DNA from 2 places in the Amycolatopsis sp. 505 genome. Region 2 is predicted to be linked to the other one. Evidence: riboswitches for the same ligand, from Rfam matches in the RefSeq annotation. Region 2 holds a riboswitch; the other holds the start of a gene.
What was found. Region 2 has a riboswitch for thiamine pyrophosphate ahead of thiC (phosphomethylpyrimidine synthase ThiC). Riboswitches for the same ligand answer to the same signal wherever they lie in the genome.
Positions count from the first base shown of each region.

Region 1 (15,569 bases), on a different contig from region 2:
ATCCTCGGGTTCCTGACGTCGCTGGACTGGCTGCACCCGTTCCTGCTGACGCGGAACTGGTCGATGGCGCCGGCGGAGGTGCTGCAGGACCCGATGGGCACGCAGATGCTGGGCGAGGGAGCACTGCGGGCGGCGTGCTACATCGTGATCGGGTTGTCGCTGGCGTACGCCCGCCTGTCGACCCGCGACGGCTGAGGTTCTCCCGGACGGCTAGCCGACCAGTGCGATGCCGTCCGGGTCGAACTGCAGCTTCACCGCGTCGCCGGCGCGCAGGTCCGCCGCCGCCGGGGCCACTGCGTCCACAGTGGACTCTTTGAGCCGGACCACCAGCCGCACGTGCTCGCGCCGGTGCACCGCCGCAACGACCTCGCCCGGCACGCCTTCCGCGGCCACGCGCAGCGCGTGCGGCCGCAACCCCAGCCGCACCGGGCCGTCGTCGACGTCGGGCAGCGCCACGTCACCGAGGGATGTGTGCACGCGACCGGCCGCCGCGGTGCCGTCCACGAACGTCGTCACGCCTAGGAACCGGGCCACGTCGTCGTCCGCCGGGTTGCGCCACACCCGGCGGACCGCGCCCTCCTGGCGGACCTCCCCCGCGTCCAGCACCGCCACCCGGTCGGCCAGCGTGAACGCCTCCTCCTGGTCGTGCGTCACCAGGAGGGCAGTGATCTTGCTGCGGCGCAACAGGTCCGCCAGGTCGATGGCCAGCTGTTCGCGCAATCCGGCGTCCAAACCGGACAGTGGCTCGTCCAGCAGCAGCAACCGTGGCTTCGGCGCCAACGCCCGGGCGAGCGCGACCCGCTGCGCCTGGCCGCCCGACAGTTCCGTCACCCGCCGCTTCTCGAAGCCGGAGAGCCCCACCAGCTCCAGCAACTCGGCCACGCGCGGCGCCCACTGCGCGCGCGGCACCCCGTGCATCCGCAGGCCGAACGCGATGTTCGCGGCGACGTCACGATGGGTGAACAGCTGGCCGTCCTGGAACACCAGGCCGAAGCCGCGGCGGTGGACCGGGACCGCGCCGAGGTCCTCGCCGTCCCAGCTCACCGAGCCGCGGGCCGACGGCTCGAGCCCGGTGATCGCGCGCAACAGCGTCGACTTGCCCGAGCCCGACGGGCCGAGCAGGGCCAGGACCTCGCCGTCGGCGATGTCCAGGCGGGCGTCGCGGACCGCCGCGAAGGTTCCGTAGTGGACGGTCAGGTCCCGTACCGACAACGCCATCAGAACTCTCCCACCCCACCGCGCCCGAGCCGGTCGATCAGCGCGACCGCCAGCACCGTCACGAGCATCAGCAACGCGCACGCCGCGTACGCCATCTGGTTGTTCAGCGCTCCCGGGCGCGCCATCAGCGTCGCCACCGCGACCGGCAGCGTCGGCGCCGTCGGCCGGGCGAGGAAGCTCGTCGCGCCGAATTCGCCCAGCGCCACGACGAAGCCGAAGCCCGCCGCCGCGACCAGCGGCCGCAGCGTCAGCGGCAGGTCGATCTCCCGCCACACCCGCAGCGGGCTCGCGCCGAGCGTCGACGCGGCCTGCCGCAGCCGGACGTCGACCGAACGCAGCACCGGCAGCACCATCCGCACGACCAGCGGGATGATCACCAGCGCCTGGGCCAACGGCACCAGGTAGGGCGACGTCCGGAGGTCGCCGGGCAGCGCGTCGAGCGTCACCAGGTAGCCGAACCCGACGGTCACCGCGGACACCCCGAGCGGCAGCATCAGGACGGCGTCCATCGTCTCGCCCAGCCCGCGCGCGGCTCTCGCGGGCGACCGGCGCAGCGCCACCAGCACCACTGACGCGAGCACGCCGACGACCATCGCGAGCAGCGTCGCGTCGATGGCCACCTTCAGCGAGTTCAGCGCGGCGTCCCAGCCGGACACCTGGAGCGCGCCCTTCTCGCCGGTGCTCGTCAAGGCGCGGTACCCGGCGAGGCTCCAGCCGTCCTCAGTGGACACCGACTCGGCGAGGAGCGCGACGATCGGCGTCACCAGCAGCGCGAGCACGACGCCCGCGGCGCCGACGACCCACCATTCGCCGCCCCTCGGCCGGCGCGCCCCGCCGGACCCGGTCCGCGCACCCTCCTTGCGCCGCCGCGCCAGCCCGCCGACCACCAGCGCGGCGACCACGGCCGCGAACTGGACCAGCGAGAGCGCGGCCGCGCCGGAGAGGTCGAGGAGGTCGACGGTGCGCAGGTAGATCTCGGTTTCCAGGGTCCGGTAGCGGGCGCCGCCGAGGATCAGGACGACGCCGAAGCTGGTGGCGCAGAACAGGAACACGACGGCCGCGGCGGACGCGACCGCCGGGGCGAGCGCGGGCAGCGTCACCGACCGGAACGCCCGCCACGGCGACGCGCCGAGCGCCCGAGCGGCGTCGGCCGTCCGCGAATCCAGCCGCGCCCACAGCCCGGCGACGGTCCGCGCGACGACGGCGACGTTGAAGAAGGCGTTGGCCAGCACGATCGGCAGGACACCGCCGTCCGGCCAGAGCGCCCGGAACGCGAGGCCGACGACCACGGTCGGCAGCACGAACGGCACGAGCACGAGCGTCCGCGCCAGGCCGACGCCCGGCAGGCGCACCCGGGCCAGCAGGAACGCCACCGGGAGGCCGGCCAGCACCGCGACGACCGTCGACGCGGCCGCGCTGGCGACGGTGAACAGCGCCAGCTGCCAGGTCCGCGGGTCGCCGAGGACGACGTCGAGGCCGCCCGCGGCGAACCCGCGGCCGATGATCGCCAGCACCGGCCAGGCGAAGAACACCACCAGGAAGCCGATCGGGGCCAGGCCGAGAAGGGCCAGGCCGAGGCCACGGGCGGTCCGGGGTGGGGCTAGGACTGGTGCTTTTCGGGGGTTCCGGGTGGCGGAGCCCCCGGCCCGAGGCGGAGCCTCGGATGTCACTGCACGAGCGTGCGCCATTCGCCGATCCACTTCTCGCGTCCGGCCTGCACCTGGTCCGCGGGCAGCGTCTGCGGCTTCTGCGGCAGCGGCGCGGCCTGCGCCCAGCCCTGCGGCAGGTCGACGCCCTGGCGGGCCGGGTAGACGTACATGTTGGCCGCGACCGTGGCCTGGAACTGCTGGGAGAGCAGGAAGTCGACGACCTTGCGGGCGTTCTCGACCTGCTTGCCGTTCGCCAGCACGCCGGCGTACTCGACCTGCCGGTAGCAGGTGTCGAGCAGCGCCTTGGTGCGCGGCTTGCCGTCGTCGCCGATCTCCGCGGCGGGCGACGACGCGTACGAGACGACGATCGGCCGCGGGCCCTTGCCGGACGAGCCGGAGAACTGCTTGGTGTAGGCCTCTTCCCAGCCGCTGACCACCTTGACGCCGTTGGCCTTCAGCTTCGCCCAGTAGTCCTTCCACCCGGCGTCGCCGTACTTGGCGATGGTGCCGAGGAGGAACGCCAGGCCGGGGGACGCGGTCGCCGGGTCCTCGGCGACCAGCAGGTCCTTGTACTTCGGGTCGGCCAGGTCGTCGTAGCTCGACGGCGCCGGGATCCCCTTGGCGGTGAAGTAGTTCGTGTCGACGTTGACGCAGACGTCGCCGACGTCGACCGCGGAGAGCCGGTGCTCGGGGTCGACGGCGTAGCGCTGCGGCCCGCGGTCGGCCTCGGGGCTGGTGTAGGGCTCGAAGACGCCCTCGGTCAGCGCCCGGGACGCGAAGGTGGAGTCGACGCCGTACGCGACGTCGCCGATCGGGTTCGCCTTCGTCAGCACGAGCTTGTTGGTCAGCGAGCCGGCGTCGCCCTGCATGAGCACGGAGATCTTGATGCCCGACTGCTTCTGGAAGGCGTCGAGCACCTCCTGCGGCGCCAGGAAGGAGGCGTGCGTCACGAGGGTGACGGTGGGCGTCTGCTGCGTGCCACCGTCACCGTCCGACAGCGAGCACCCGGCGGCGACCACGCCGACGACGGCAACGGCCGTCGCAGCCCTGCGTTTCATCTACCCTCCTGCACTTCGCCGGACGCGGAGGGAAGCCCTCCCGTCGCCGGCATGATCCGGTCAGGTGCGAACGGTCGCGGGTGACCCGCCTCTCAGCCCGGCTCCCCGGACTCCCGTGGCAACCGTGCAGCGTAGTCCAGGACGCAGGACGATGGAGACATGACGGAAATCTTGAGCGACTCCGAGGCCGACGCACGATTGGGCGCGGGCTGGACGCGGTCCGGCGCGGTGATCTCCCGCGAGGTGGAGCTGGCGAGCTTCCCCCGGGCGATCGAGGTGGTGAACCGGGTGGCGGAGCTGGCCGAGGCCGCCGACCACCACCCGGACATCGACATCCGCTGGCGCACGCTGACGTTCCGGCTATCCACGCATTCGGCGGGCGGCCTGACGGCGAAGGACTTTTCTCTCGCGGCCCAGATCGACGCCGTCCTGGTGTGACCCTGGTTACGCTCAGTGCACCTTTGCCTGCTTCCGACGTCTCTCGGTTACCGGAACCTTCAGGAGGGAGAACAGAGATGACGCAGGCAATCGTGGTCGGAACGGCAGCTTTCGCAACGATGGTGGCGGCGGCCGGCGGGGTGCTCTGGTTCACCGTCCGCAACCGCCGTCACCTGGACAGCTGAGAGTTCGATCACAGCGGCTAACGCGGAGCATGATCGAGGCGCTGTTCCTGCGGAAGCATCGGTTTTCGCCCGTAGGGAACGCCATGAACAGCACCGCTCTCACCGCCGCCCAGCGCGCTTGGATCAACGCCCTCGCCCCCGCGGTGGTGCTGATCGCGATCGCCCTGCTGGGCCTGCTCGGCTAGTCCGCTCCGAGCTCGATCTGCCCGGGCGGCGGGAACTCGGCCGGCGGCTCGTCGTCCGTGCCCCAGTACTCGAGGCACGACAACCGGCCGTCGGCGACGAACACGACGAGACCGCCACCGGGCACGCCGGCTTCGACCGCGACCGGGGTGTCGGCGACCTCCGCGAGCGGCAGCGTCCGGTCGACCTCCAGGTTGATGCTCGGGCACCCGCAGCCGCACCGCCTGGTCACCCGGGCGGTGGCGGCCTGCGCCCGCAGTTCCACCGCCCCCGGGAAGTCCGCCGCGAGCAGCGTGTCCAGCGTCGTCCGCTCGGTGGCGGTCAGCGGGCGGCCCGCCATCAGTAGCGGGCCATGTTCGGGATCGTCTTTTCGGCGACCCCGATGAGGTCTTCGACCTTCGCCACGTCGGCCGTCACGTCCTCGGCCGTCACCGCAGGCGCCTCGGAAGAGCGGTAGGCGACCTCGTTGCGGCGCACCCGCATCCGGTTGAAGGGACGCAGAAGCGGCCCCAGCGGCGGATCGAGCTGCGCGAGAACCGCTTCGTAGACGGCGATGTGGCCACCCCGGCTCGTGGCGCGCAGGCCTTGGTTCTGCAGGACCGCCGCCAACGCCCTCCGGGCGCCGTCGTACGCCAGGGTGTAGGCGCCTTCGGGGTCCGAGGTCAGCAGCTGCCGCGCCGAAACGACGTGGGTGCGGGCCCGGGCGATCTCCGCCTCGGCGGCCTCCCGCGAAGCCGGGACGCGTTCGAGGGAGCCGCGCGCGAGGAGGGCGTCGATCGTGGCGCGGCCCTGGTTCCAGCGGGTCATCCTGCCTCCTGAGCGAGCGGCAGCGGGACCAGCGGACGCTCGCGCACGCTGGTGAGGAACGGATCGGTGCTGCTCTCCGCCGCCCACGCCGACGGCGAGAGCCGATGGACGTTGACCTCCCGGTCCAGCCGCCGCGACACGCCCTCGGCCAGGTCGAACAGCGCATCCGGGTCGGGTGAGCCGACGACCAGGACATCGACGTCACCGGGCGGCGGCCCCGGTTCACCGCTGTAGCGCGCGGCCCAGGACCCGTAGATGTAGGCCTCGCGCACGCCGGCCAGGCCGGACAGCGCCTCGGCCAGCAGCGGCAGCGGCCCGAAGGTGACCGAGATGACGTCGCTGAGCGGCCGGTAGAGCGGGGTGTCCGTACGGGCTTTGACGAGCCGGCTCCGGCCCACCCGCCGATCTTCCAGGATGCCGCCGCCGACGAGCCGTTCGACCTCGCGCAGCACGGTGGTCGCCGAGACCCCGAACGCCCTGGCGAGCTCGGTGATGCTGTACTCGCGCTCCGGGTGCAGGAGGACCAGCGCGAGCAGCTCGCCCTGCATGCGCGAACGCAGCAGGGGCAGCAAGCTCGGCGAAGCTTTCATTGGACGCAGTATATCCTGCGTCCAATGAAAACAACAGTCAGTAGCTGACGCTCACACGTTGAAGCGGAACTCGACCACGTCGCCGTCGGCCATGACGTAGTCCTTGCCCTCCATGCGGACCTTGCCCGCCGCGCGGGCGGCCGCCATCGAGCCCGCCTCCATCAGGTCGTCGTAGGAGACGATTTCCGCCTTGATGAAGCCGCGCTCGAAGTCCGTGTGGATGACGCCCGCCGCCTGGGGGGCCGTCGCGCCCTGAGGGATCGTCCAGGCGCGGGATTCCTTCGGGCCCGCCGTCAGGTACGTCTGCAGGCCGAGCGTGTGGAAACCCGCGCGGGCCAGGGAGTACAGGCCCGGCTCCGGCTGGCCGACCGACTCCAGCAGCTCGCGCACCGACTCCTCGTCGTCGAGCTCCAGCAGCTCCGCCTCGACCTTCGCGTCGAGGAACACCGCGTCCGCCGGCGCGACCAGCTTGGTCAGCTCCTCGCGGCGGGCTTCGTCGGTGAGCACCGACTCGTCGGCGTTGAAGACGTACAGGAACGGCTTCGTCGTGAGCAGGCTCAGCTCGCGCAGCGCGTCGAAGTCGACTTCCTTCTGCGCCTGGAAGAGCGTGCGCCCGGCGTCGAGGATCTCCTTCGCCTTCTGGGCGTTGTCCAGCGCGGGCTTGTTCTCCTTCTTCGTCCGCGCTTCCTTCTCCAGCCTCGGCAGCGCCTTGTCGAGCGTCTGCAGGTCGGCGAGGATCAGCTCGGTGTTGATCGTCTCGATGTCGCTCGACGGGTCGATCCGGCCGTCGACGTGCACCACGTCGGGGTCGTCGAACACGCGGATGACCTGGCAGATCGCGTTGGCCTCACGGATGTTCGCCAGGAACTTGTTGCCCAGCCCGGCACCCTCGGACGCGCCCTTCACGATGCCCGCGATGTCCACAAAGGACACCACGGCCGGGACGATCTTCTCCGACTTGTGCAGCTCGGCCAGCTTGTCCAGCCGGGGGTCCGGCAACGGCACGACACCGACGTTCGGCTCGATCGTCGCGAACGGGTAGTTCGCGGCGAGCACGTCGTTGCGGGTCAGCGCGTTGAACAGGGTGGACTTGCCGACGTTGGGCAGGCCGACGATACCGAGGGTGAGGCTCACGACCCCGCAGTCTACGTGGCTCCCCCGGCCGGGCCCCACGCACCCAACGCCGTGGCGAATTTCCGCCAGCGGCCACGCTGACCTGCTGTCATGCTCGGATCCATGGTCACCGAGACGCTCTCACTCTGGCGCGACGCCGAGCGCTGCTACCGCGTGGTCACCGCCCGCGACTCGCGCTTCGACGGCCAGTTCATCATGGCGGTCCGCACCACCGGGATCTACTGCCGCCCGTCCTGCCCGGCGTCGACGCCGAAGGTGCAGAACGTCCGCTTCTTCCCGACGTCGGCGGCGGCGCAGGCCAACGGCTTCCGCGCCTGCCGCCGCTGCCTGCCGGACGCCGTGCCCGGCTCGCCGGACTGGAACGTGCGCGCCGACCTGGCCGCGCGGGCGATGCGGCTGATCTCCGACGGGACGGTCGAGCGCGAAGGCGTTCCCGGGCTCGCCCGGCGGCTCGGGTACTCGGAACGCCAGCTCGGCCGGGTGCTGACCGCCGAGCTGGGCGCGGGCCCGCTCGCGCTGGCCCGGGCGCACCGCGCGCATTCGGCGCGGCTGCTGATCGAGATGTCGGAGCTGCCGCTGACGGACGTCGCCTTCGCGGCGGGTTTCTCCAGCGTGCGGCAGTTCAACGAGACGATCCGCGAAGTGTTCGCGACGACGCCTTCGCAGCTTCGCGCCTTCGCCGCGTCCCGGCGCGGACGGCAGAGCGACGTCACCGGAACCCGGCTCAGCCTGCGGTTGCCGTTCCGGCCGCCCTTCGACGCTTCGGGGCTGCTTCGCTTCTTCGCAGACAACGCGGTGCCGGGCGTCGAGGAAGTGACTTCGGAGGCCTACGCCCGCACGCTGCGGCTCTCCCACGGCACCGGTGTCGTGCGGCTGACGCCTTCGCCTGACCACGTGCGCTGCGAGCTGATGCTCACCGACCTGCGCGACCTCGGCAGCGCGGTCAGCCGCGTGCGGCGGCTACTCGATCTCGACGCCGACCCCGCGGCCGTCACCCGCGTGCTCGGCGCCGACCCGGCGCTGGCCCCGGTGGTCGGGGCCGCGCCGGGGATGCGGGTGCCGGGCGCGGTGGACGGCGAGGAACTGCTGCTCCGCGCGGTGCTCGACGTCGTGCCGCCGCTCGGCGACGAGGTGCCGGGCGAATGGGGCGTGACGCGGCTGTTCCCGACGGCCGCCCAGCTCGCGGCCACCGGGCACCCCGTCGCCGCCGCTCTGGCCGAGGGACGGCTGGACGTGCACATCGGCCGCGACGCCGCCGACCTGCGGGCCGAACTGCTGAGCCATGTCGACCCGTCGACCGCGGACTACGTGCTGATGCGGGTCCTCGGCGCTCCGGACGTCCTGCTCGCCGACGACGCGGAAGTCCGCCGCGGCGCCGAGTCGCTCGGGATCTCGCCCGATTCGCTCGCCGAACGGGCGCGCGCGTGGACGCCGTGGTGCTCCTACGCCGGGATGTACCTCCGGCGCGCGGCGACCGGCCCGCTCGTCTGATCCCTCCGGCGCCCGGCCGGGACCGCGCCGGTGTCAGCTCTGTTCGCCCTGCCACAGCACGGCCTGGGCGACGATGACCTGCTCGCCGTCGTAGGTCGCGGCCGGCGAGCCGTAAAGGCGGTAGCCCAGCTCCAGCGCCTCGCTGACCCGGTGGCAGAACTTCGCGTCGTCCGGGCCGGTGAGCATGCGGTAGCGGGGCAGGCCGTTCGGCGGCTGGTCGGTCATGGCTTCATCTTGGCTCAGTGCTCAGCCCGCGCGCACCTCCAAGGTGGAGCCCGTTCGGGACTTGCGGACACGTAGCCGGGTCGGGATGCGCTGCCGCAGTTCCTCGACGTGGGAGACGAGCCCGACCACCCGGCCGCCGGCCCGCAGTTCGTCGAGGATGTTCATCACGACGTCGAGGGTTTCGGCGTCCAGCGTGCCGAAGCCTTCGTCGACGAACAGCGTGTCCAGGAGCGCGCCGCCGGTCTCTCCCGCGACGACGTCGGCCAGCCCCAGCGCGAGGGCCAGCGATGCGAGGAACGACTCGCCGCCGGACAGGGTTTTCGCCGGCCGGATGGTGCCCGAGTAGTCGTCGAGCACGTCGATGCCGAGACCACCGCGGGTGCCGCGCGCCCCGGCCGCGTCTGAGTGCACGAACGAGTACCGGCCCTGGCTCATCGTGCGCAGCCGGTGCGTGGCCGCGACCGCGACTTCCTCGAGCCGTGCCGCCAGGACGTACGACCGCAACGACATCTTGCGGCTGTTCTGCCCGCGCCCGTTGACGACCTCCGCGAGCGCCCGCAGCTCGGCGTACTGCGCTTCGGCCGGCGCGAGCTCGGCCAGCGCCTTGTGCAGCAGCCCGGCCAACCGGGTCAGCTGCTCGTGCTGCGCGGTGGCCACCCGCAGCGCCGCGTACGCGGAATCGGCGCGGGCCCGGGCCAGCTGGGCGGCGTCGGCCGCGCGGCCGACGTCCGCCACGTCGTCCGGCGAGATCCCGAACAGGTCCGGCTCGGCCAGCAGCGCCCGCGCGCCCGCGGCGGCCGCCTCGGCCTCGGCGATGCCCTGCTCCAGCTTCTCGATCTGCTCGTCCGGCAGCATCGCGGCCCGCGCCTTCTTCAGCGAAGTGAACCCCTTCGCCTGCACCGCCGCCTCGACCAGCGTTTTCTGCTGGGCAACGCGTTCCCGGGCGCCGGCCACCGCCGTCCGCGCCTCCGCGACGGCCTCCAGGGCCTCGGCCAGGCCGAGGAGGTGCTTCCGCCGCGCGCCGACGTCCGCGAACTCACCCCGCCCGGCGACCAACCGGCGTTCCCGCTCGGCCAGCCGCTCCTCCAAGGCCCGGACGTCGGTGGTGGCTTCGGTGGCCGCCTGTTCGGCTCGGCGCAGCCGTTCGCTCCGGGCTTCCAGGTCGCGTTCCAGCAGCACCACCTGCTGGCCCAGCTTCGCCTTGGCGGCGGCCTGCTCGGTCAGCGCGGCGACGGTGGCGCGGGCTTCCGCCAGCTCGGCGGTGATCGACTCGGCCGTGCGCCCGGCCAGCCGCTCGATCAGCCCGGCCAGCCGCGCCTTCGCCTCCTCCAGCGCGACGACGACCCGCTGCCGTATCACGTCCGCGGCCTGCTCGGCTTCCTCGGCCGCGCGTTCCTCGGCCGGGTCGACCAGCTCGACGTCCCGGCTCGCCTTCGCCGGGTGCTCGGCCGACCCGCACACCGGGCACGGCGTGCCGTCGGCCAACGCGGCGGCCAGCTCGGCCGCCATCCCGTCCAGCCGCCGCTCGCGCAGGTCGAGCCGGCGCTGCCGGGCCGCCTGGTGCGCGTCGACGACTTCGCGCAGTTTCGCTTCGCCTCGCTGGACTTTCGCCTCGGCCTCGGGCAGCTCGGCCGCGTCCCGGGCGAAGGCGCGCAGCTCGTCCACCTTCGCTTTGGCGCCGTCGAGCTTCGCCTCGGCTTCGGCCGCGGTCAGGGCGTCCGCGCGCAGTTTCGCCAGCTGGCCGGGGATCGCCGCCAGTTCACCGGTCAGGTCCTCGACCTGTTGCTGCGCCGTGACGGCGGCGAGCTTCCGGTCGTCCCGCCGCATGACGTCGAGCGCCTGCTGTTCGGCCTCGGCGACCAGCTCGGCGACCGCGCCCGCCTCTTCGTGGGCCGTGGCCGCCCGGGCCTTCAGATCACCGGTCGCCCGGGTGCCGAACTCCCGCAGCCGGGCGCCACGGGCCTTCTCTTCCTGCTCGGCTTCGGCCAGTTCGGCCGCACGCCTGTCCAGCAGGTCCGCCTCGACAGCGACACCCGCCGCCCGCCGCGCGGCCGCCACCTCCTGCGCCCACTCGGCCCGCTGTGGCGCCTGCTCGGTGATTTCGAGCAGCCGCAGGTGCGCATTGCGGACCCGCCGGATCTTCTCCGCGCCCGCGCGTTCTTCCTGCAGGTAGACGTCCGCGCGCTGGGCGGCCGAGCGGGCCCGCTCCTCCTCGGCCGTCACCTGCCCGACGCGGGCTTCCGACGCGGCGAGCACGGCGTCGACCCACTCGGCCACGTCCGTCTCGGGCGGGTCCTGCTGGGCCTCCTGCGCGTAGCGGGCCAGCAGTTCCCTGACGTCCCGCTGCCGCGCGTCCAGCTCGCGACCGCGCTCGGCACGCAGGTCGGCGAACCAGCGTTCGACGTCGGCGAAGCGTTCGGTGCCGAATAGCCGCTCCAGGAGTTTCTCGCGCTCGGCGGTGTCCGAACGCAGGAAGCGGGCGAACTCGCCCTGGGGCAGCAGCACCACTTGGAAGAACTGGGCCGCGGTCATCCCGAGCAGCCGCTCGACGGTGCGCGCGACCTCTTCGATCCGGATCAGGCCTTCGGGCGCCAGCCCGGCGGGCGCGGTGCCGATCCAGCTCAGCGACACCCGGGCCTGCTGGGTGGTCGTGCCTTCGCCGCGCCGCTTCGGCCGCTGGTACTCGGGGTTGCGCACGATCTTCAGCCGGTGCCCCTGCACGGTGAGTTCGAGCGCGACCTCGGTGATCTGGTCGGGCTCCGCGAGGTCGCAGCGCAGTCGCTTGGCCTCGTTTCGGGCGCCGGGGACCACGCCGAACAACGCGAACGCGATCGCGTCGAGCAGCGTCGTCTTGCCCGCGCCGGTTTCGCCGTGCAGGAGGAAGAGACCGTCGGCGCCGAGCACGTCGAAGTCGACCACTTCGCGTGCGCAGTACGGCCCGAAGGCTTCGACCTCCAGCCTGTGCAGCCTCATTTCGCGAGGGCCCCCCGGTCGGCCGCTTCCAGGGCCTGGAACAGGAGCTGCTCTTCGCTCTCGGTCGGCGGGGCGCCGCGGCAGTCGTCGAGGAAGCTGCGCGAGACCTCGATGTCGGACCGGCCGCGGACGGCGTCGGAGTAGCGCAGCGGGGCGCCGGCGTGCCCGCCCGCGGGCTCCCACTCCAGGTGCACCGCGTACGGGAACCGCTCGCGCAGCCGCCGCATCGCGTCGACCGGGCGCACGCGGTCGGTGACGGTGACCGACAGGAAGTGGTCTCGGTAGGCGTCGTACTCCGGGGCTGTCAAGAGGTCCTCGATTTCGCCTTCGAGGGTGGCGAGCCTTCTCGGCACGGGCAGTTCGTGCCGCCGGACCTCGTGCAGGCCGTGCTCGTCCAGGTCGACCAGCCAGACGGATTTGCGTTGGCGCGCTTCGGAAAACGAGTACGCCAGCGGGCTGCCGGAGTACCGCAAGTGCTCGGCGAGCGTCTGCGGGCCGTGGAGGTGGCCCAGTGCCACGTAGTCGACGCCGTCGAAGACCGAGCCGGGCACCTGCTCGACGCCGCCGACCGCGATGGTCCGTTCGCTGTCGGTGGGTTCGCCGCCGGTGACGAAGGCGTGCGCGAGCACGACCGAGCGGACGCCGGGCCGGGTTCCGAGGTCCGCGCGGATCCGGCGCATGGCCTCGGTGAGCACGCCGGTGTGGCCGCGCGCGTCCGGTACGCCGAGTGCGTGACGCGCCGGTTCCGGTTCCAGGTAAGGGATGCCGTAGACGGCGACGGTTCCACGAGCGTCTTCGAGCAGGACCGGTTCGGCCAGCCCGGCGACGGTGGTGCGCAGGTGGAGGCCGCCGGCCGCGGCGAATTCGGCGAAGGCGCCGAGGCGGGGCGCCGAATCGTGGTTTCCGGGCGTGACAACCAGTTGTGCGCCGGCCGCGCGGATCCGGGCGACGGCCCTGGTGGCCACCCGCACGGCTTCGGCGGAGGGGACCGCGCGGTCGTAGATGTCGCCTGCCACCAGGACGGCGTCGATCGCCTCGCCGGCCACGAGGTCGGCGAGGTGCCCGAGCACCGCTTCCTGTTCCGCGAGCAGGTCGGCGCCGTGGAACGTGCGGCCGACGTGCCAATCGGAGGTGTGCAGGAATCTCACGAGGGGCAACGGTACGACCCCGCTCCGACGAAATCGCGCAGGCACGCCGCCTTCTCACTCGAACGTGTGTACTAACACGAGCGGGCAAGATCGGACACGCCCTTCGCGGAATCGATGTGTTCGCAGGTCAGCTACCCAGAGCGACGGATCGGGTGCGGTTTTTGTCGGTGGGGTCCGCCATGATGTCTGCGAGCTCGGAGTCGGGAGCTCGGAGTTCGGATGGAGGAGGCGAAGTGGCGACAGTGCTGACGACGGCGGCGATCGTGCTGGCGGTCCTGCTGCTGTTCGCCGTCGCGCTGTTGTGGCGGCTGTACCAGGACGGGATGCGCCGGGCGGACGCGGCGGCCCGGCTGGTGGCGGCCGAGCGGGCCAAGGCGGACCAGCAGCAGCTGGCGCTGCGGCGTTACGAGGTGGCGTTCGCCTCGATCAGCGGCCGGGGTGAGCTGGGCGAGCAGGTCCTGGTCGAGACGGCCCGGGCGCTGGGCCTGCGCGAGGACCTGCACTTCACGCTCCAGACGGACTTGGGCGGCGGCGGCTCGGCGAAGCCGGACATGGTCCTGCGCGTGGGCGGCGACCGGACGGTCCCGGTGGACGCGAAGGCGAGCATGGCGACGTGGTCCGAGGCGGTGGAGACGGACAACCCGGACGAGCGGCTGGACGCGTTGCGCGCGCACGTCCGCCAGATCCGCTCCCGCGCGGCCGAGCTGGCGGGCAAGGGCTACCAGCGCTGGGCGGACGCGATCTACGGAACGATCATGTTCGTCCCCTCGGACGCGGCGGTGGTCGCGGCGCTGGACACGGACCCGGAGCTGCTGCGCTGGTTGATCGACCGCCGGGTGTTCCTGTGCGGCCCGACGGGCTTCGGAGTGCTGGCCTCGGCGGCCCTGTTCGCGGCGAGCGACAGGACGCTGGAGGCGGACGTGGAGCAGGTCCGAGCCGGAGCGGCGGCCGCCCACCGCGCAGCAGGTGGCGCGGTGGAGGCGTTGAACCTGTCGAGCACGCACTTGCAGCGGTTCTTGTCGGCGCGACGGCGGGAGCTGGAGGCGCTCGAGACGTTCCGGTCGACGGTGGCGCCGTTGACGGAGGCGTCGGGCAGCCCGGCGGCCGTGCCGACGGTGCGGAAGGGGGACGAGCTGGCGGCTAGTTGAGGGGCGCGGGCGGGGGTGTCCGGCCGGGGTGTCCGGCGGCTGGTCTGGCTTGCGCGCCGGCCGGCGGGTCAGGCAAGCGCGGCCGGGGTTCGGCGAGGCCGATGCCTGCGGTGCGGGCCCAAGCGGCGGTGAGCCGGCCGGAGTTTCGGGCGGCCGGTCCGGGTTGCGAGCAGACCGGCGGGTCGGCGAGCGCGGCCGGGGGTTCGGCGAGGTCATGCCTACGGGTGCGGGCAAGCCGAGCGTGGGTCGGGCGAGAGCGGCCGAGCCTACGGGCGCGCGCAAGCCGAGCGCCGGTCCGACTTGCGAGCCAGCCGACGGGTCGGCGAGCGCGGCCGCGGATCCGGTGAGGCCAGGCCTGCGGGTGCGGGCAACCGAGCGTGGGTTCGGCCAGAGGCACGAACGCGGGCCAACCGGCGGGGTCCGGCAAGCCCGAGCGCGGGCCCGGCCACGGCCGGTCGGCAGTTTCAGCGGCGTCGATCGGCCAAGGTCGGCGAGCAAGCCAGGCCGGGCATGCCACAACTACTTGCGGCGGTAGCCCATCGAGCGGGCGCAGCCCCCACCCGCCGCCGAGCCGAGTGCGGCCGCCGGGTCGGCGAACAAGCCAGGCCAGGCGCACACGAGGCAGCAGCCCGGCGGGCCATCGAGCCGGGCGCAACCCCAACCCGCCGCCGAGCCGAGCGTGACCGCGGCCGCCTGACCAGGCGTAATCGCGGCCCCGCCCGCCACCGCCGGCCCCTCCACCAACCGGCCGGCCCGGCCACCCTCCGTCCGTGAGTTGTCGTCGGCGACCCGCCCGGGGCACCCTTGCTTCAGCGGGCCGCCGGCTCGCTCGCCAGCGCTGTCGCACGCCGCCGGGGCTTCTCCACCTGAGGCTGTCGGCCCACGTCGGCGGCGGTGCTGGCAAGATCTTCACAACCACGAGATACGGTGTTGCCCTGTGACCGCGATTCGCGATCGCCAGAGCGATCCAGATGCCGACGACGTCCCCGTTGCGTGGGATGAGCGTCCTGTCGTCGGTTCGAGGCGCGGACTGCCCTGGTGGGCGGCGGTCCTGGTCGGCCTCGGCCTGGCGATCGTTGGCGCCCTCCTGGGCAAGCCCAGTCAGGGCAGCATCCCGGTGGTCTTCACCGTCTGCTACATCGCCGGGGCCGTGATCGCGGTCTGCGCGGTGAAGCGCCGCGGCCTGTTCGGGCCCATGGTGATGCCGCCGCTGGTGCTGGCCGTGACCGTGCCCGGCGTGATCCTGCTGACGTCCGGCTCGCAGGGCGACGACATGCTGTCGAAGGCGCTGAACATCGGCACCCCGCTGATCAACGGCTTCC
Region 1 is NZ_JACKQP010000008.1:206,115-221,683, forward strand. It holds gene H5965_RS28765 (ABC transporter permease subunit) at 1-195, shown strand, start outside; gene H5965_RS28770 (ABC transporter ATP-binding protein) at 211-1,218, opposite strand; gene H5965_RS28775 (iron ABC transporter permease) at 1,218-2,774, opposite strand; gene H5965_RS28780 (thiamine ABC transporter substrate-binding protein) at 2,885-3,925, opposite strand; TPP riboswitch at 3,946-4,052, opposite strand; gene H5965_RS28785 (4a-hydroxytetrahydrobiopterin dehydratase) at 4,085-4,363, shown strand; gene H5965_RS28790 (hypothetical protein) at 4,730-5,071, opposite strand; gene H5965_RS28795 (hypothetical protein) at 5,071-5,538, opposite strand; gene H5965_RS28800 (ArsR family transcriptional regulator) at 5,535-6,128, opposite strand; gene ychF (redox-regulated ATPase YchF) at 6,180-7,262, opposite strand; gene H5965_RS28810 (AlkA N-terminal domain-containing protein) at 7,365-8,753, shown strand; gene H5965_RS28815 (DUF1737 domain-containing protein) at 8,787-8,978, opposite strand; gene H5965_RS28820 (SMC family ATPase) at 9,000-11,951, opposite strand; gene H5965_RS28825 (exonuclease SbcCD subunit D C-terminal domain-containing protein) at 11,948-13,099, opposite strand; gene rmuC (DNA recombination protein RmuC) at 13,333-14,247, shown strand; gene H5965_RS28835 (DUF6542 domain-containing protein) at 15,185-15,569, shown strand, end outside.
Region 1: linked by a shared signal. The riboswitch ahead of H5965_RS28780 (thiamine ABC transporter substrate-binding protein) and the one ahead of thiC (phosphomethylpyrimidine synthase ThiC) in region 2 are both predicted to bind thiamine pyrophosphate.

Region 2 (15,569 bases):
TCGTCGAAGGCCGCCCGATCTACCTCGTCCCGCGCGGTGCCGCCGAGCTCGTCCTCGGCGCCACCCAGTACGAGGCGGGCTTCGACCGGGCCGTCACCGCCCGCGGCGTGCGCGAGCTGCTCGAAGGCGCCGAGCGCGTCTTCCCCGCGATCACCGAGTACGAGCTGACCGAGACCGCCGCCGGCCTGCGGGCAGGCAGCCGGGACGCGCTGCCGTACCTCGGTGCCTTGGACGGCCGGGTGTTCGCCGCGACCGGGCACCACCGCAACGGCCTGCTGATGGCCCCGGTGACCGCGGACGCCGTGGTCGCCTGGCTCGACGGGGACGAGCCGCCGGAGGGCACGGCGGCCGCGTCCCCCGCCCGCCTGCATCAGAAGGAGCACGTGTGATGGAGATCAAGCTCAACGGCGAGTGGACGGAGTTCCCGGACGGCGCCACCGTCGCCGACGTCCTCGACCGGACCGGCGGGGCGCGGCCGGGCATCGCCGTCGCGGTCGACGGCGTCGTCGTCCGCCGCGCCGACTGGGCGGCCACCCCGGTGCCCAAGGGGGCGGTCCTCGACGTGCTCACCGCGGTCCAGGGAGGCTGAAATGGACGAAGAACCACTGGTCATCGGCACGACCAAGCTGACGTCCCGGCTGATCATCGGCACCGGCGGCGCGGCCAACCTCGCCGTGCTCGAGCGTGCGCTGGTGGCGTCGGGCACCGAGCTGACCACCGTCGCCATGCGCCGCGCCGACGCCGAAGGCGGCTCCGGCGTCCTCGAACTGCTGAAGAGGCTCGGCATCGAGCTGCTCCCGAACACGGCGGGCTGCCGGACGGCCGCCGAAGCCGTGCTCACCGCGCAGCTCGCGCGCGAGGCGCTGGAGACCGACCTCATCAAGCTCGAGGTGCACGCCGACGACCGGACGCTGCTGCCGGACCCGATCGAGACCCTCGACGCCGCCGAGCGGCTCGCCGCCGACGGGTTCACCGTGTTCGTCTACACGAACGACGACCCGGTCCTCGCGCTGCGCCTGGAGGAGGCCGGCTGCGCCGCGGTGATGCCGCTGGGCGCGCCGATCGGCACCGGGCTCGGCATCCGGAATCCGCACAACATCGAGCTGATCGTCTCGCGGGCGGGCGTCCCGGTCATCCTGGACGCCGGAATCGGCACGGCCTCGGACGCGACCCTCGCCATGGAGCTCGGCTGCGACGCCGTCCTGCTCTCCACGGCCGTCACCAGGGCGGCCGATCCGGAGCGGATGGCCGCGGCGATGCGGTCCGCCGTCGTCGCGGGGCACCTGGCTCGGGAGGCCGGGCGGGTGCCGCAGCGCTTCTGGGCGCAGGCGTCGAGCCCACCGAGGTGAACCAAGGTGGCTTAACGCCGACCGTGACCTCGAACCCGTAAGGTGGACGGCAATTTCCGGCGCACCCGCGGCGGGGCGAGGGCAGAAGGAGCCAGCCGTGACGAGCACATCGGTCCAGGACGTCTCGGGCAGGTTGTACCTCGCCGTGGGCAGGCTCTCCCGGTCACTGCGGCAGGCCGGCGTGCCGGGCCCGGGCCACGGCGCCATCTCGGCGCTGGCGACGCTGGTGCACGCGGGCCAGCTCCGGCTCGGCGACCTCGCGGCCAAGGAGGGCGTGGCCGCGGCCACGATGTCGCGGATCATCGCCTCCCTGGTCGAGGCGGGGTACGTGAGCCGCGAGTCCGACCCGGTCGACCGCCGGGCGTGGCTGGCGAAGGCGACCGAAGAGGGCGAGCGGCTCGTGTCCGGCGTCCGGTCGACGCGCGTGCAGGAGCTGAACCGGCGGCTCGACCGCCTTTCGACCGACCACCGGGAGGCGCTGCTGGCGGCGCTGCCGGCCCTCGAAGCCCTGATCGCGGACGACTAAGCCTGACTAAGCCGCCTTCTCCTGCCGCAGTTCGGCCAGCTCGGCGCGCAGGGCGCGGAGCTCGTCGAGGATCTCCTGGTTCGCGGCGGCCTGCGCTTCGGCCTGCTTGGCCTCTTCCTCGCGGATGTCCTGGCGCAGCTCGTCCTCCATGCCGCTGACGACGACGGCGATGAAGAGGTTCAGCACGGCGAAGCTGGACACCAGGATGTAGACGACGAAGAAGATCCAGGCCAGCGGCGCCTGTTCCATGATCGTCTTCGCGATGTCCGGCCAGGCCTCGCCGGTCATCACCTGGAACAGGGTGAACAGCGACGTGCCGAGGTCGCCGAAGTCGCCGGGGTCGATGGCGCCGAACAGCTTCGTCGCCATCACCCCGGCCACGAAGATGATCAGCGCGAGCAACGCGGCGATCGACGCCATCCCGGGGATCGCGGCGAGCAGCCCGGAGACGACCTTCCGCATCGACGGCACCACGGAGATCAGCCGCAGGACCCGCAGTACCCGCAGCGACCGCAGGACGGCGAACGGCCCGGTCGCCGGGATCACCGCGATGCCGACCACCAGCAGGTCGAAGACGTTCCAGTTGTCGCGGAAGAAGCTGCCGCGGTAGGCGTAGAACTTCGCCAGCAGCTCGGCGACGAAGATGCCCAGCGCGATGTGGTCCAGGGCGTGCAGGAGGCCGCCGTAGCCGTCCATGAGCGACGTCGACGTCTCCATGCCGAGGGTGACGGCGTTGAAGACGATGACGGCGATGATGAAGTTCTGGAAGCGGCGGCCCTCGAGGACCTTCGCCACCCGCTCGCGTCCGGTCAAGGCCGCCCCCTGCGTTGGTCAAGGATGAGTAAACGCAGGGATGGTAGCCGGACGGGTACTCAGCGCTCCTCGGGAGCCAGCCGCCAGAAGGCCGAGACCGGGCCGACCTTCGCCCCCATCGGGTAGGCGTGCTCGACCGCGTGGGACACGAACCACTTGCCGTACCGCGCCGCCTCCACCACCGACATGCCCTTGGCCAGGCCCGCGGTGAGCGCCGACGCCATCGTGTCACCCGCGCCGTGCGTGTGCGGCGTCGAATACCTCTTGCCCGGGAGCTCCACGAACGTCGAGCCGTCGAACAGGAGGTCCACGCACTCCGGGTCGGCCTGCAGGTGGCCGCTCTTGACCAGGACGTAGCGGGGGCCCATCCGGTGCAGCACGACCGCCGCGGTGTGCATGCCCTCGCGGTCCTCGACGGTCATCCCGGTCAGCAGCCGGACCTCGTCGAGGTTCGGGGTCAGCACCGTCGCACGCGGGAGCAGCTCGTCGCGCAACGCGTGCAGCCCCGCCTCGTCGAACAGCGGGTGGCCGTGCATCGACGCCGCGACCGGGTCCACGACGAACGGGATGCGCGCGTCCCGGCCGATTTCCGCCTTGTCGCACGCCGCGGCGACGGCGTGGATGATCTCGGCCGAGGCCAGCATGCCGGTCTTCGCCGCGCCGACGCCCATGTCCGCCGCCACCGCCTCGATCTGCCCGGCCACGATGTGCGGCGGCAGGTCGGCGCGGTCGTGCACGCCCAGGGTGTTCTGCACGGTGACGGCGGTGACCGCGACCAGGCCGTGCACCCCGCAGGTCAGGAACGTGCGCAGGTCCGCCTGGAGCCCGGCGGCGCCGCCGGAGTCCGACCCGGCGATGGTCAATGCCGAAGGGATCATGGTGGTTTCCCGACTTCTGGTCTAGGCCAATCAGCCTCTTTTGCTTCATCAACAGTCAACCACGGTGAGACATTGTGAACGTTACTCACGTTCGAAGGAGCCTGGATGAAGCTCTTCTCGGTGGCCCTCCTCGCGGCCGCGCTCACGCTCTCCGGAGCGACCGCCGCGAGCGCCGACAGCCCCAAGCTGTCCCACGTCACGACCGTCGGCGTGCACAACACCTACGACCCGGCGGCGTACGGCTACCTCGCCCAGGCGCTCGACGCCGGCTCGTCGCTGATCGAGCTCGACGTCTGGCCCGACTTCTTCACCCACGAGTGGAAGGTCAGCCACTCGAACCCGTTGGGCAACAACAACAACTGCGTCGCGGCGACCTCGGCGTCGCAGCTCTACAGCGGCGGGAAGAACAAGAACCTCGAGTACTGCCTCGACGACATCCGGATCTGGCTGGCCGCCCACCCCGGGCACACGCCGATCACGCTCAAGCTGGAGATGAAGACCGGCTTCTCGGACAACACCGGCATGGGTCCCGACGAGCTGGACGCCACGTTCCGCTCGCACCTCGGCAGCGTCGCCTTCCGCCCGGCCGAGCTGCTCGGGAGCTACGCCACGCTGGACGACGCGGCCAAGGCGGACAACTGGCCGTCCGTGGACGCGCTGCGGGGCCGGGTGATCACCGAGATCATCCCGGGCACGGTCGAGGAGCAGAACCCGACCGACACGCTGAAGACCGACGTCGAATACGCGCGGTACCTGGTCGGCCTGAAGAACGCGGGCAAGCTCGGCGACGCGAACATCTTCCCGACCGTGCACGGCGCGGCCGGCGGTGACCCGCGGGACAAGTACACCGCCGACCTCAAGCCGTGGTTCGTGGTGTTCGACGGCGACGCGAACGCGTGGGTCACCCAGACCGGGCCGTGGTGGTACGACGCCAACCACTACTACGTGGTGATGACCGACGGGCAGAACGTCGCGCCGGCCATCGACGCCCACAACCCGACGGTCGACCAGGCCAACCAGCGCGTCGCCGACCTGGCGAAGCAGCACGCGTCGGTGGTCACTTCGGACTGGACCGGGCTCACGACGGTGCTGCCCCAGGTGCTCGCCCGCGGTTAGACGGTCAGCACGAGCTTGCCGGACACCCGGCCCGATTCACCCAGCTCGTGCGCCTTGGCCGCGTCCTCCAGCGGGAAGGTCTGCTCGACGCGGACCTTCAGCTGACCGGCCTCGATCAGCTCGACGAGGCCGGTCAGCCCGCCGCGGTCGGGTTCGACGAGGATCCTCTTCGTCCGCACGTGGTTTTCCGCCGCCTTCTGCGCCACCCGGCCGGCCACGCCGCTGGGCACGCCGATCAGCAGGCCGCCCTCCTTGATGGCGGGCAGCCAGCGCAGGTCGCTCTCCTCGCCGACCAGTCCGAAGTAGACGTCCACATCGGACGCGGGTCGCGGTAGTCGATCGGTTCGTCGACACCGAGCTCGCGCAGGAAGTCGTGCTTCTTCGCGCTGGCCGTGCCGATGACGTGCGCACCGCGGGCCTTGGCGATCTGCACGGCGAGGTGCCCGACCCCGCCCGCGGCGGCGTCGACGAACACCCGCTGTCCCTTGTGGACGCCGGCGACGTCGACCAGGCCCTGCCAGGCGGTCAGCCCGGCGAGCGGGAGGGCGGCGGCCTCGGCGAACGACAGCCCGGCCGGCTTGCGCACGAAGTGCCGCGAGGGCGCGGTGACGTACTCGGCGTAGGCGTTGGCCGGCCGCGGGAACCACGGCATGCCGAGGACTTCGTCGCCCTCTTCGACACCGGTCGCGCCGAAGCCGGCTTGCTCGACGACGCCGGCGACGTCCCAGCCGACGGTGAACGGCGGCTCGCCGAGGAACCCGCCCCCGCGCCGCACCTTCCAGTCGACCGGGTTGATCCCGGCGGCCTTCACCCGCACCAGGACCTCGGTCGGCCCGGGTTCGGGACGCGGTGCCTCGGTGACGCGGAGCACCTCCGGTCCGCCGAGGGCCTGCTGGGTCACGATGCGCATTGCTTCACTCCTTCTGTCTTGGGTCGGCTCCATCCTCGGGTGCTTGGTCACTTTTCGCCAGAAGGCACTAGTTGGTATCGTAGGTACCTGATGGATACCACCTGTGACCAGGGCGGACCCTGGGATGTCTACCTCCGCAACTGCCCGTGCCGCGACGTCCTCGACCTCCTGGCCAACAAGTGGACGGCCCTGGTCCTGGGCGCACTGGCCCGCGGGCCGCACCGCTTCGGCGAGCTGCGCCGCGCGGTCGACGGCATCAGCCAGAAGATGCTGACCCAGAACCTCCGCCAGCTGGAGCGCGACGGCTTCGTGACGCGCACGGTGTACCCGACAACGCCGCCGACGGTCGAGTACGCGCTGACGGAGATGGGCGCCGAGGTGGGCGCGCACCTGATCGCGTTGAGCACGTGGTCGCAGGCGAACTTCGGCCGCATCCGCTCGGCGCGCGAGGAGTACGACGGCCGGGAGCTGCAGCCGGTCCGTTAGCTCTTGTCCAGCACCCAGAACGGCGAAACCGGGCCGACCCCGGCCCCCAGCGGGTAGGCCTCCGCCACGCACCGCTCGATGAACTTCTTCCCGGCCGCCACCGCGTCCGGGACCGAAGCGCCCTTCGCCAGCGACGCCGTGATCGCCGAGGCCAGGGTGTCACCGCCGCCGTGGGTGTTCTCCGTCTCGTACCTCGGCCCGCTGAGGGAGAGGTAATCGCGGCCGTCCGTCAGCAGGTCGACGCACTCGGCCGTGCCCTGCATGTGGCCGCCCTTGACCAGGACCCACTGCGAGCCGAACTCCAGCAGCGCGTCGGCCGCCGCCCGCTGGGAAGCGGAATCGTCCACCGAAATCCCGGTCAGCAGCCGGACTTCGTCGAGGTTCGGGGTGATCAGCGTCGCGCGCGGGAACAGCTCCGTGCGGATCGCCTCCAGGGCGTCCTCGCGCAGCAGCGCGTGGCCCGTCATCGACGCCGCCACCGGGTCGACCACCAACGGGAAGCCGGAACCCACCTCGTCCAGCGTCTTCGCCACCGAACGGATGATCTCCGCCGTGGCCAGCATGCCCGTCTTCGCCGCGTCGACGCCCATGTCCGACGCCACCGCCTTGATCTGCGCCGACACCACGTCGGCCGGGATCTCGGTGAAACCCTGCACGCCCAGCGAGTTCTGCACGGTGACCGCCGTCACCGCGACCAGTCCGTGGACGCCGTGCGCGAAGAACGTGCGCAGGTCCGCCTGGATGCCCGCACCACCGCCGGAGTCCGAGCCGGCGATGGTGAGGGCGGTCCGAGGGGTCATTGCCCCACCACGGGCAGGTACACCTTGCCACCGGACTCGGTGAACTCCGCCGACTTCGAAGCCATGCCGGCCTCGATGGCCTCCACAGTGGACAGACCGTGCTCCTCCGCGTACTTGCGGACGTCCTGCGTGATCCGCATGGAGCAGAACTTCGGGCCGCACATCGAGCAGAAGTGCGCGGTCTTGGCCGGCTCGGCGGGCAGCGTCTCGTCGTGGAACGAGCGTGCGGTGTCCGGGTCCAGCGACAGGTTGAACTGGTCGTTCCACCGGAACTCGAAGCGCGCCTTGGACAGCTCGTCGTCCCATTCCTGGGCGTACTTGTGGCCCTTGGCCAGGTCCGCGGCGTGCGCGGCGATCTTGTACGTGATCACGCCGGTCTTGACGTCGTCGCGGTTGGGCAGGCCCAGGTGCTCCTTCGGCGTCACGTAACACAGCATCGCCGTGCCGTACCAGCCGATCTGCGCCGCGCCGATGGCCGAGGTGATGTGGTCGTACGCCGGCGCGATGTCCGTCGCGAGCGGGCCGAGGGTGTAGAATGGCGCTTCGCCGCAGAGCTTTTCCTCGAGCTCGACGTTCTCCTTGATCTTGTGCATCGGCACGTGGCCGGGACCCTCGATCATCACCTGGACGTCGTGCGAACGCGCGATGTGCGTCAGCTCACCCAGGGTCTCCAGCTCGGCGAACTGGGCGCGGTCGTTGGCGTCCGCGATGGACCCCGGACGCAGGCCGTCACCCAAGGAGAACGTGACGTCGTACTGCCGCAGGATCTCGCAGAGCTCCTCGAAGTGCGTGTACAGGAAGGACTCCTGGTGGTGCGCGAGGCACCACGCGGCCATGATCGACCCGCCGCGGCTGACGATCCCGGTGACGCGCCGCGCGGTCAGCGGGATGTACCGCAGCAGCACGCCGGCGTGCACGGTGACGTAGTCGACACCCTGCTCGCACTGCTCGACGATCGTGTCGCGGTACACCTCCCACGACAGCTTTTCCGGCTCCCCGTTGACCTTTTCCAGCGCCTGGTAGATCGGCACGGTGCCGACCGGCACCGGCGAGTTGCGGATGATCCACTCCCGCGTCTCGTGGATCCGCTTGCCGGTGGAGAGGTCCATGATCGTGTCGGCACCCCAGCGGGTCGCCCACACCATCTTGTCGACCTCTTCCTCGACCGACGACCAGACGGCCGAGTTGCCCATGTTGGCGTTGATCTTCACCAGGAAGTTCTTGCCGATGATCATCGGCTCGGACTCGGGGTGCTTGCGGTTGACCGGGATCACCGCGCGGCCACGGGCCACCTCGTCGCGCACGAACTCCGGGGAAACCCGTTCGCGCGCGGCGATGTACTCCATTTCCCGGGTGATGACGCCCTGTTTGGCCCACCCGAGCTGCGTGTTGTGCTCACGCCCGTCGGCCCAGCCGGCGCGCAGCCGGTGTAGTCCACTGTGGACGTCGATGGCCGCTTCCGGATCCGTGTAGGGGCCCGAAGTGTCGTAGACGTCGAAGTGTTCGCCGTTGGACAGATCGATCCGGCGGGCGGGCACCCGCAGCCCGGATTCGGTCTGGTGGTACACCTTGCGCGAGCCGGTGATCGGCCCGGTCGTGACGTTCAGCGCAGCATTGCTTTCCAAAGCCGTCAACGACTTTCACTCCCTACGCCGGCATTACCCGGTCAGGTTCATGCGGTCGGTGACGCCTGCGAAACGCAAGTCACCCTCTCAGCCCGCCATGGCGCGAGCTCCCGCGTTGGTGTTGTGTCCCCGACCATGCCACGCCGGCGCGCGATACTCAAGTCACCCGACCAACTCTGCCGGTGTGGCGTAGACGTCGACCATGGCGCCGTTGCGCAGCACGGTGATCGGCAGTGCGGTGCCGATCACCTCCGCGAACAGCTGCCGCTGGATGCCCTGGGCGTCCGAGACGCGGGTGCGCCCGACGGTCAGCACGAGGTCGCCGGCGCGCAGGCCCGCCCGGTCGGCCGGGCCGCCGGACACCACTTCGTGCACCCGCAGCCCCGCGCGCTGCCCGGTGCGCTCGGCGACGTCGTCCGGCAGCGGCGCGGGCACACCGACCACGCCGAGGTACGCCCGCCGCACCCGGCCTTCGACGACGAGCGTGTCGATGATCCGCCGCGTGGTCGCGTTGATCGGGACGGCGAGGCCGAGCCCGACCCCGGCGACCGCGGTGTTGACGCCGACGACCCGGCCGGCGGAGTCGGCGAGCGCGCCGCCGGAGTTGCCGGGGTTGAGCGCGGCGTCGGTCTGGATGACGTCCTCGATCACGCGGGTGGTGCGCCCCTGCCGCACCGGCAGCGCCCGCCCGAGCGCGCTGACGACCCCGGCGGTGACGGTCCCGGAGAAGCCGAGCGGGTTCCCGACGGCGACGACGAGCTGGCCGACGACGAGCCGGTCGGCGTCGCCCAGCACGGCGGCGGCCGGCGTCTCGCCCCGGGCGCGCAGCACGGCGAGATCGGACAGCGGATCGGCGCCGACGACGTCGAAGGGCACTTCGCTGCCGTCGGCGAAGGTGGCGACCCCACGCCGGTGGTCGCTGACGACGTGGGCGTTGGTGAGCAGGTGCCCGTCCTCGGCGAAGACGACGGCCGAGCCGCTCCCGCGCGCGAGCTGCACCCCGGCGACGTGCGGGGTGACGGTCTCGGCGACCGTGCTGACCACGCGCGAGTAGGCGTCCATCGCGTCGTCCATGTGCACCTCGATTACACCGTTGCAGGTAATACAAGTTTGCGCCCGCTTGAGCGGGAAGTCCGTTCGCTGTCCGTGAACCGGTTCACCGGACCAGTGACGGTCGGTGGTTCACCGGATCGGACCATGCGCCGGTGAAGGATCGGCGGCAGACTCCCAAGTCGCTTCTGTAACGGTGCAGAAGCGATCTTCTGTGGGGTTGATATGCGCAAACTCATTTCCGGCGCCTTCGCCGGCCTGCTGGTCACCGGCCTGATCCCGGCGACCGCGGTGGCCGCGGAAGAGGCTCCCGGGGCACCCGGGGCCCATCCGAGCTGGCTGCCCGCGAACAAGACCGGGTTCGGCACGGCCCACGACCGGTCGAGCAACGTCTGGTTCACCCTCCAGGGCGGCCAGATGTCCGAGGTCTACTACCCGGACCTGTCCACGCCCAGCGTCCGCTCGCTGAACTTCGTCGTCACCGACGGCCGCAGCTTCGCCGTCACCGACTACTCGGCGAAGTCGCAGCAGGTGCGGCGGACCGACGACGACAGCCTGACCTACGAGCAGACCATCACCGACGACCAGCACCGCTGGCGTCTCCGCAAGACCTACGTCACGGACCCGGCCGCGACGACCGTGCTGGTCGACGTCGACTTCCAGTCGCTCACCGGCCGGCCCTACCAGCTCTACGCGGTCGCCGACCCGGACCTGACCAACGACGGCTCGGACGACTCCGCCGCCCGCCAGGGCGACGCCGTCACCGCGCAGGACGCGTCGAACGCCGCCGCCCTCACCGCGAAGCCCGCGTTCACGAAGACGAGCGTCGGCTACGCGGGCGCGTCCGACGGGAACACCCAGCTCGCCAAGACCTTCAAGCTGGCGCAGTACGACACGGCCGAGAAGGGCAACGTCGTGCTGACCGGCCAGACGAACGCCGACGGTCTCCGCAACCGGCACGTCACCCTCGCCCTCGGCATGGGCGCGAAGGCCGCCGACGCGCTCGGCAGTGCACGGGCGTCGCAGCGACGCGGTGTCCGCGACATCACGCGCGCCTACGACCGCGGCTGGCAGCAGTACCTGCGGGGGGTCAGCAAGCCGCCGTCGTCGCTGAAGACCGACGCCGAGCGTGACCTTTACAAGGCGTCGATGCTCACCCTCGCGGCGAGCGAGGACAAGCACCACCCGGGCGCCTTCATCGCCTCGCCGAGCATGCCGTGGCGGTTCGGGAACAACGACCCGGAGTGGTCGCCGTCCGGCACCTACCACCTGGTCTGGCCGCGTGACCTCTACCAGATCGCGACCGGCCTGGCCGCCGGCGGCGACACGGCGGCGGCGAACCGCGCGGTGTCCTACATGTTCGGCACGCAGCAGCAGGCCGACGGGCACATGCCGCAGAACAGCCGGGTCGACGGCGTCCCGTACTGGACGTCGATCCAGCTCGACGAGACCGCGTTCCCGATCGTGCTCGCCCAGCAGCTCGGCCGGACCGACCTGTGGCCCGGCGTCCGCAAGGCCGCCGACTTCATCCTGGGCTACCGGGGGCCGGACGGGCAGCCGTCGCCGTACACGCAGCAGGAACGCTGGGAGGAGCAGGACGGCTGGTCCCCGTCGACGATCGCCTCGGTGATCGCCGGGCTCGTCTGCGCCGCGGACATCGCGTCGCACAACGGCGCTTCGGCGGACGCGGCCCGGTACCTCGCGGCGGCCGACAAGATGAAGGCCGACCTGCCGAAGCAGACGATCACCACGAACGGGCCGCTGTCGAAGGACCCGTACTTCGTCCGGCTGACGAAGGACGCCAACGCGAACAACGGGACGACGTACAACCTCGGCAACTCGAGCGTGACGATGGACCAGCGCGCGGTCACCGACGCGGGCTTCCTCGACCTCGTCCGGCTCGGCGTCTACCGCGCCGACGACCCGGTGATCCGCAACAGCGTGCGCGTGACCGACAAGGACATCGCGTTCACCACGCCGACCGGCCAGTTCTGGCACCGCTACACGAAGGACGGCTACGGCGAGCAGGCCGACGGCTCGCCGTGGGACTACACCTTCCCGGCGGAGAGCCGCACCACGTTCGGCCGGCTCTGGCCGCTGCTCGCCGGCGAACGCGGCGAGTACGAACTGGCGCTCGGCGATCCGTCGTCGGCCGCGCGGCGGCTGCGTGACCTCGGCCGGGTGAGCAGCTCGGCGGAGACCATGCCGGAGCAGGTGTGGGACGAGAACCCGCCGTCCGGGCAGACCGGCTTCCCGGCCGGCACGCCGAACACCTCGGCGACCCCGCTGGCCTGGACGCACGCCCAGTACGTCCGGCTCGCCTGGGACGTCCGGGCGGGCTCGGTCCTGGAGACGCCGCGCGTCGTCCGGTGCCACTTCCTCGGCTGCTGAAAACGGCGAAGGGTCCCTCGTGCGCGAGGGGCCCTTCGTGGTCTCAGATGACGGCGCCGTCGTCCTCGGGGGTGCGCGGCGGCAGCCACGAGTTGCCCGGCACGCCCCACTTGTTCGACTTCAGCATCTTCTTCGCGGCGCGCGCGTGCCGGCCGACCAGGCGGTCGAGGTAGATGTACCCGTCCAGGTGGTCGGTCTCGTGCTGCAGGCAGCGCGCGAAGTAGCCGGTGCCCTCGACCTCGATCGGGTTGCCGTCGAGGTCGGCGCCGGTCACCTTCGCCCACTTCGCGCGGCCCGTCGGGTACGACTCGCCGGGCGCCGAGAGGCAGCCCTCCCAGTCGTCGTCCGGGTCCGGCATGGTCTCCGGGATCTCCGACGTCTCGAGCTTCGGGTTGACGACGACGCCCTTGTGCCGCACGCCCTCGTCGTCCGGGCAGTCGTAGACGAACACCCGCAGATCGAGGCCGATCTGGTTGGCCGCGAGGCCGACGCCCTCGGCGGCGTACATCGTCTCGAACATGTCGTCCACGAGCGTGCGCAGCTTCTCGTCGAACTCGGTGATCTCCCGAGTCGGCTGGTGCAGCACGGGTTCGCCGGCGATCACGATGGGGTGGATGGTCACGGCGAGCCAGTTTAGTCGGACCCCTCTGGTAGACCTGCATCAGACCGTGACGCGCCGACGTCGATGCCCACGTCGGTGCGTGCTTCCGTGGTTGAATGGCGCCCGCGGAAGAGCTAGGTCTGATTCGCCATGACGCCCGATTGAGAGGGACTCGGATGGACGCCGCGGAGTCGATGGCTGAGCCGCAGCCGTCGCCGCCGAAGCCCGTGCCCGGCCTGACCGAACGCGAGGTCGAGATCCTCGCCTTCGAGCGCCAGTGGTGGCGGCACGCCGGGGCGAAGGAGAACGCCATCCGCGAACGCTTCGACTTGTCTGCGACGCGCTACTACCAGCTGCTCAACAAGCTGCTGGAGAAGCCGGAGGCGATCGAAGCCGACCCGATGCTGGTGAAGCGGCTGCGCAAGACGCGTGCCGCCCGCCAGCGCAAGCGAGGCGCCCGGCGACTGGGGATCGAGCTGAAATGAGTGTGTTTTCCGGAATGTCCCGGCCGATGAAGGCCGCGGGCGTCGCGTTGGTCGGGGTGGCCATCATCGCCGCCGTCATCGGCGGGATCACCGCGCTGGGCGGGGGTGACGGGTCGAACGAAGCCGGGCCGAGCGGCACTTCTCCGACGCCGTCGGGCTCGTCCTCGGCACCGCCGTCGACGTCGTCTTCGGCTTCTTCTTCGACGTCTTCGTCCTCGGCGAGCCCTTCGTCACCCACGCCGCCGTCGCCGAGCTCGCCGGCCCCCGGCCAGCCGACGTCGGCCGGTCCCGGCCAGCCCGGTCAGCCGGGTGGTGACCAGCAGGCGTCCAACAAGTGGGTGACCGTCCGGGTGTTCAACAACTCGACGGTCAAGGGCCTGGCGGACCGCGCGGCCGAGGACTTCCGCGGTTCCGGGTGGAACGTCAACGAGGTCAGCAACTACTCCCAGGGCATCATCCCGACGACGACGGCGTTCTACCGCCCGGGCACCGACGAGGAAGCCGCGGCCAAGCAGCTCGCCCAGGAGTTCGGCATCAAGGCCGAGCCGCGCTTCGAGGGCATCCAGAACGCAAGCCCCGGCGTGATCGTCATCGTGACGAAGGAATACCAGAGCGGCCACAAGGGCAGCTGACCCGCGCCCAGCGTGATCCGAACGCCGACACGCGTGATCGAGCAGCCGACACGCGTGATTGGGCAGTCGACACGCGTGATCAGAAGGTCGACACGCCGTGGCCGGCCGGCTCCGCCCGTGTCGTCCCTTCAATCACGCGTGTCGACCCTTCAGTCACGCGTGTCGACCCTTCAGTCACCGGTCTGGGTCTTCGCGTAGGCCTCCAGGGCCGCCAGCTGGGCCGGGTCGAGGCTCGGCCGGACCGTCTTCCGGGCCGTCTCCAGGTGGGCCGCGGTGACCTCGCGGGCCTCCAGGGACTCGCGCATCGCCGTCAACGCCGCTTCGCGGATGAGGGCCGCGCAGTCGGCCGCCGAGTAACCGTCCAGAGTGGACGCCACCGCGGCGAGGTCGACGTCCTCGGCCAGCGGGGTGTTCTTCGAGCTGGCCGCGAGGATCGCCGCGCGGGCCTCGGCGTCCGGCGGCGGCACGTAGACGCGGCGCTCGAGCCGTCCGGGCCGCAGCAGCGCCGGGTCGACCAGCTCCGGCCGGTTCGTCGCGCCCAGGACGACGACCTCGCGCATCGGCTCGACACCGTCGAGCTCGGTGAGCAGGGCGGCGACCACGCGGTCGGCGACGCCGGAGTCGGACGACTGGCCGCGGCGCGGGGCCAGCGCGTCGATCTCGTCCAGGAAGATCAGCGCGGGCGCGGCTTCGGCGGCCCGGCGGAACAGCTCGCGGACCGCGCGCTCGGACTCGCCGACCCACTTGTCCATCAGCTCGGCGCCCTTGACCGCGAAGACGTTCAGCGCGCCGGTGCCGGCCAGCGCCCGCACGAGGAACGTCTTGCCACCGCCGGGCGGCCCGTACAGCAGCACCCCGCGCGGCGGTTCGACGCCGAGCCGGGCGAACGAGTCCGGGTACCGCAGCGGCCACAGCACGGCCTCGGTGAGGGACTGCTTGACGTCGACCATGTCGCCGACGTCGTCCAAGGTCAGCCCGCCGGTGGCCAGGTTGTCCGAAGTGGACATCGAGACCGGCCGGACGGTGGCCAGCGCGTCCAGCAGGTCCTGCTGCGAGATGCGCGGCTCGTCGGTGTCGCGCTGGCGCAGAGCGGCGCGCAGGGCCGCGTCGCGGCGCAGCGCGATCAGGTCCGCCGCGACGAAGCCCGGGGTCCGCTCGGCGAGGACGCCGCAGTCGATTCCGGCGTCGAGCGGGACGTCGCGGAGCAGGACGTTCAGCAGCTCACGGCGGGTTTTCGCGTCCGGGAGAGCCAGGCCGAGCTCGCGGTCCAGCAGGTCGGCGGCGCGCAGCCGCGGGTCGGCCGACTCCGCACGGGCCGTCGTCGCGACGACGGCGAACCGGTCCCGTTTGAGGGCGGTCCTCAGCTCCTCCAGCACGACCGTGGCCACCGGCGGGGGAGTCGTCGCGGGCAGCAGCGCGTCGACGTCGGTGAGCAGGAGGACCGAGGGGCCTTCGGCGCCGCGGATGGCCTCGCGCAGGCGTGCGACGGCGACGTTCGGGTCCAGCACCGCGAGGTTCGGCGCGGCCAGCGGGATGATCCCGATCCCGGCGTCGTGGGCCACCGACCGCACGAGCGTCGCCTTGCCGACGCCTTCGGGGCCGGACAGCAGGACGCCGAGGTGGGCGGGCGCGCCCAGCCGGGCCAGCAGCTCGGGCCGGTGGAACGCGAGGTCGAACCACTCGGCGAGCTTGCGCGCGGCGGCTTCGGCGCCGACCAGGTCGGCCAGCGGGACGGCCGGCTCTTCTTCGGCGGTGACCTCGTCCTCGACGATCTCGGCGTCGATCCACTCCTCGGCCGCGGTGACGGCTTCGGCGCGGACCAGCGCGGTCGCCGTCCGCGGCGCGGCGGGCTCGGCGGCCGGGCGCGCGCCGTCCCGCCAGGTGACCACTGTGGACGGTCCGACCGC
Region 2 is NZ_JACKQP010000002.1:287,242-302,810, reverse strand. It holds gene thiO (glycine oxidase ThiO) at 1-389, shown strand, start outside; gene thiS (sulfur carrier protein ThiS) at 389-589, shown strand; gene H5965_RS08395 (thiazole synthase) at 591-1,349, shown strand; gene H5965_RS08390 (MarR family transcriptional regulator) at 1,447-1,875, shown strand; gene H5965_RS08385 (ion transporter) at 1,882-2,688, opposite strand; gene thiD (bifunctional hydroxymethylpyrimidine kinase/phosphomethylpyrimidine kinase) at 2,748-3,566, opposite strand; gene H5965_RS08375 (phosphatidylinositol-specific phospholipase C domain-containing protein) at 3,672-4,682, shown strand; partial or broken gene H5965_RS08370 (NADP-dependent oxidoreductase) at 4,679-5,592, opposite strand; gene H5965_RS08365 (helix-turn-helix domain-containing protein) at 5,683-6,078, shown strand; gene thiD (bifunctional hydroxymethylpyrimidine kinase/phosphomethylpyrimidine kinase) at 6,075-6,878, opposite strand; gene thiC (phosphomethylpyrimidine synthase ThiC) at 6,875-8,512, opposite strand; TPP riboswitch at 8,506-8,627, opposite strand; gene H5965_RS08350 (trypsin-like peptidase domain-containing protein) at 8,666-9,577, opposite strand; gene H5965_RS08345 (glycoside hydrolase family 15 protein) at 9,779-11,944, shown strand; gene H5965_RS08340 (peptide deformylase) at 11,988-12,566, opposite strand; gene H5965_RS08335 (DUF3263 domain-containing protein) at 12,722-13,030, shown strand; gene H5965_RS08330 (LytR C-terminal domain-containing protein) at 13,027-13,662, shown strand; gene H5965_RS08325 (AAA family ATPase) at 13,833-15,569, opposite strand, start outside.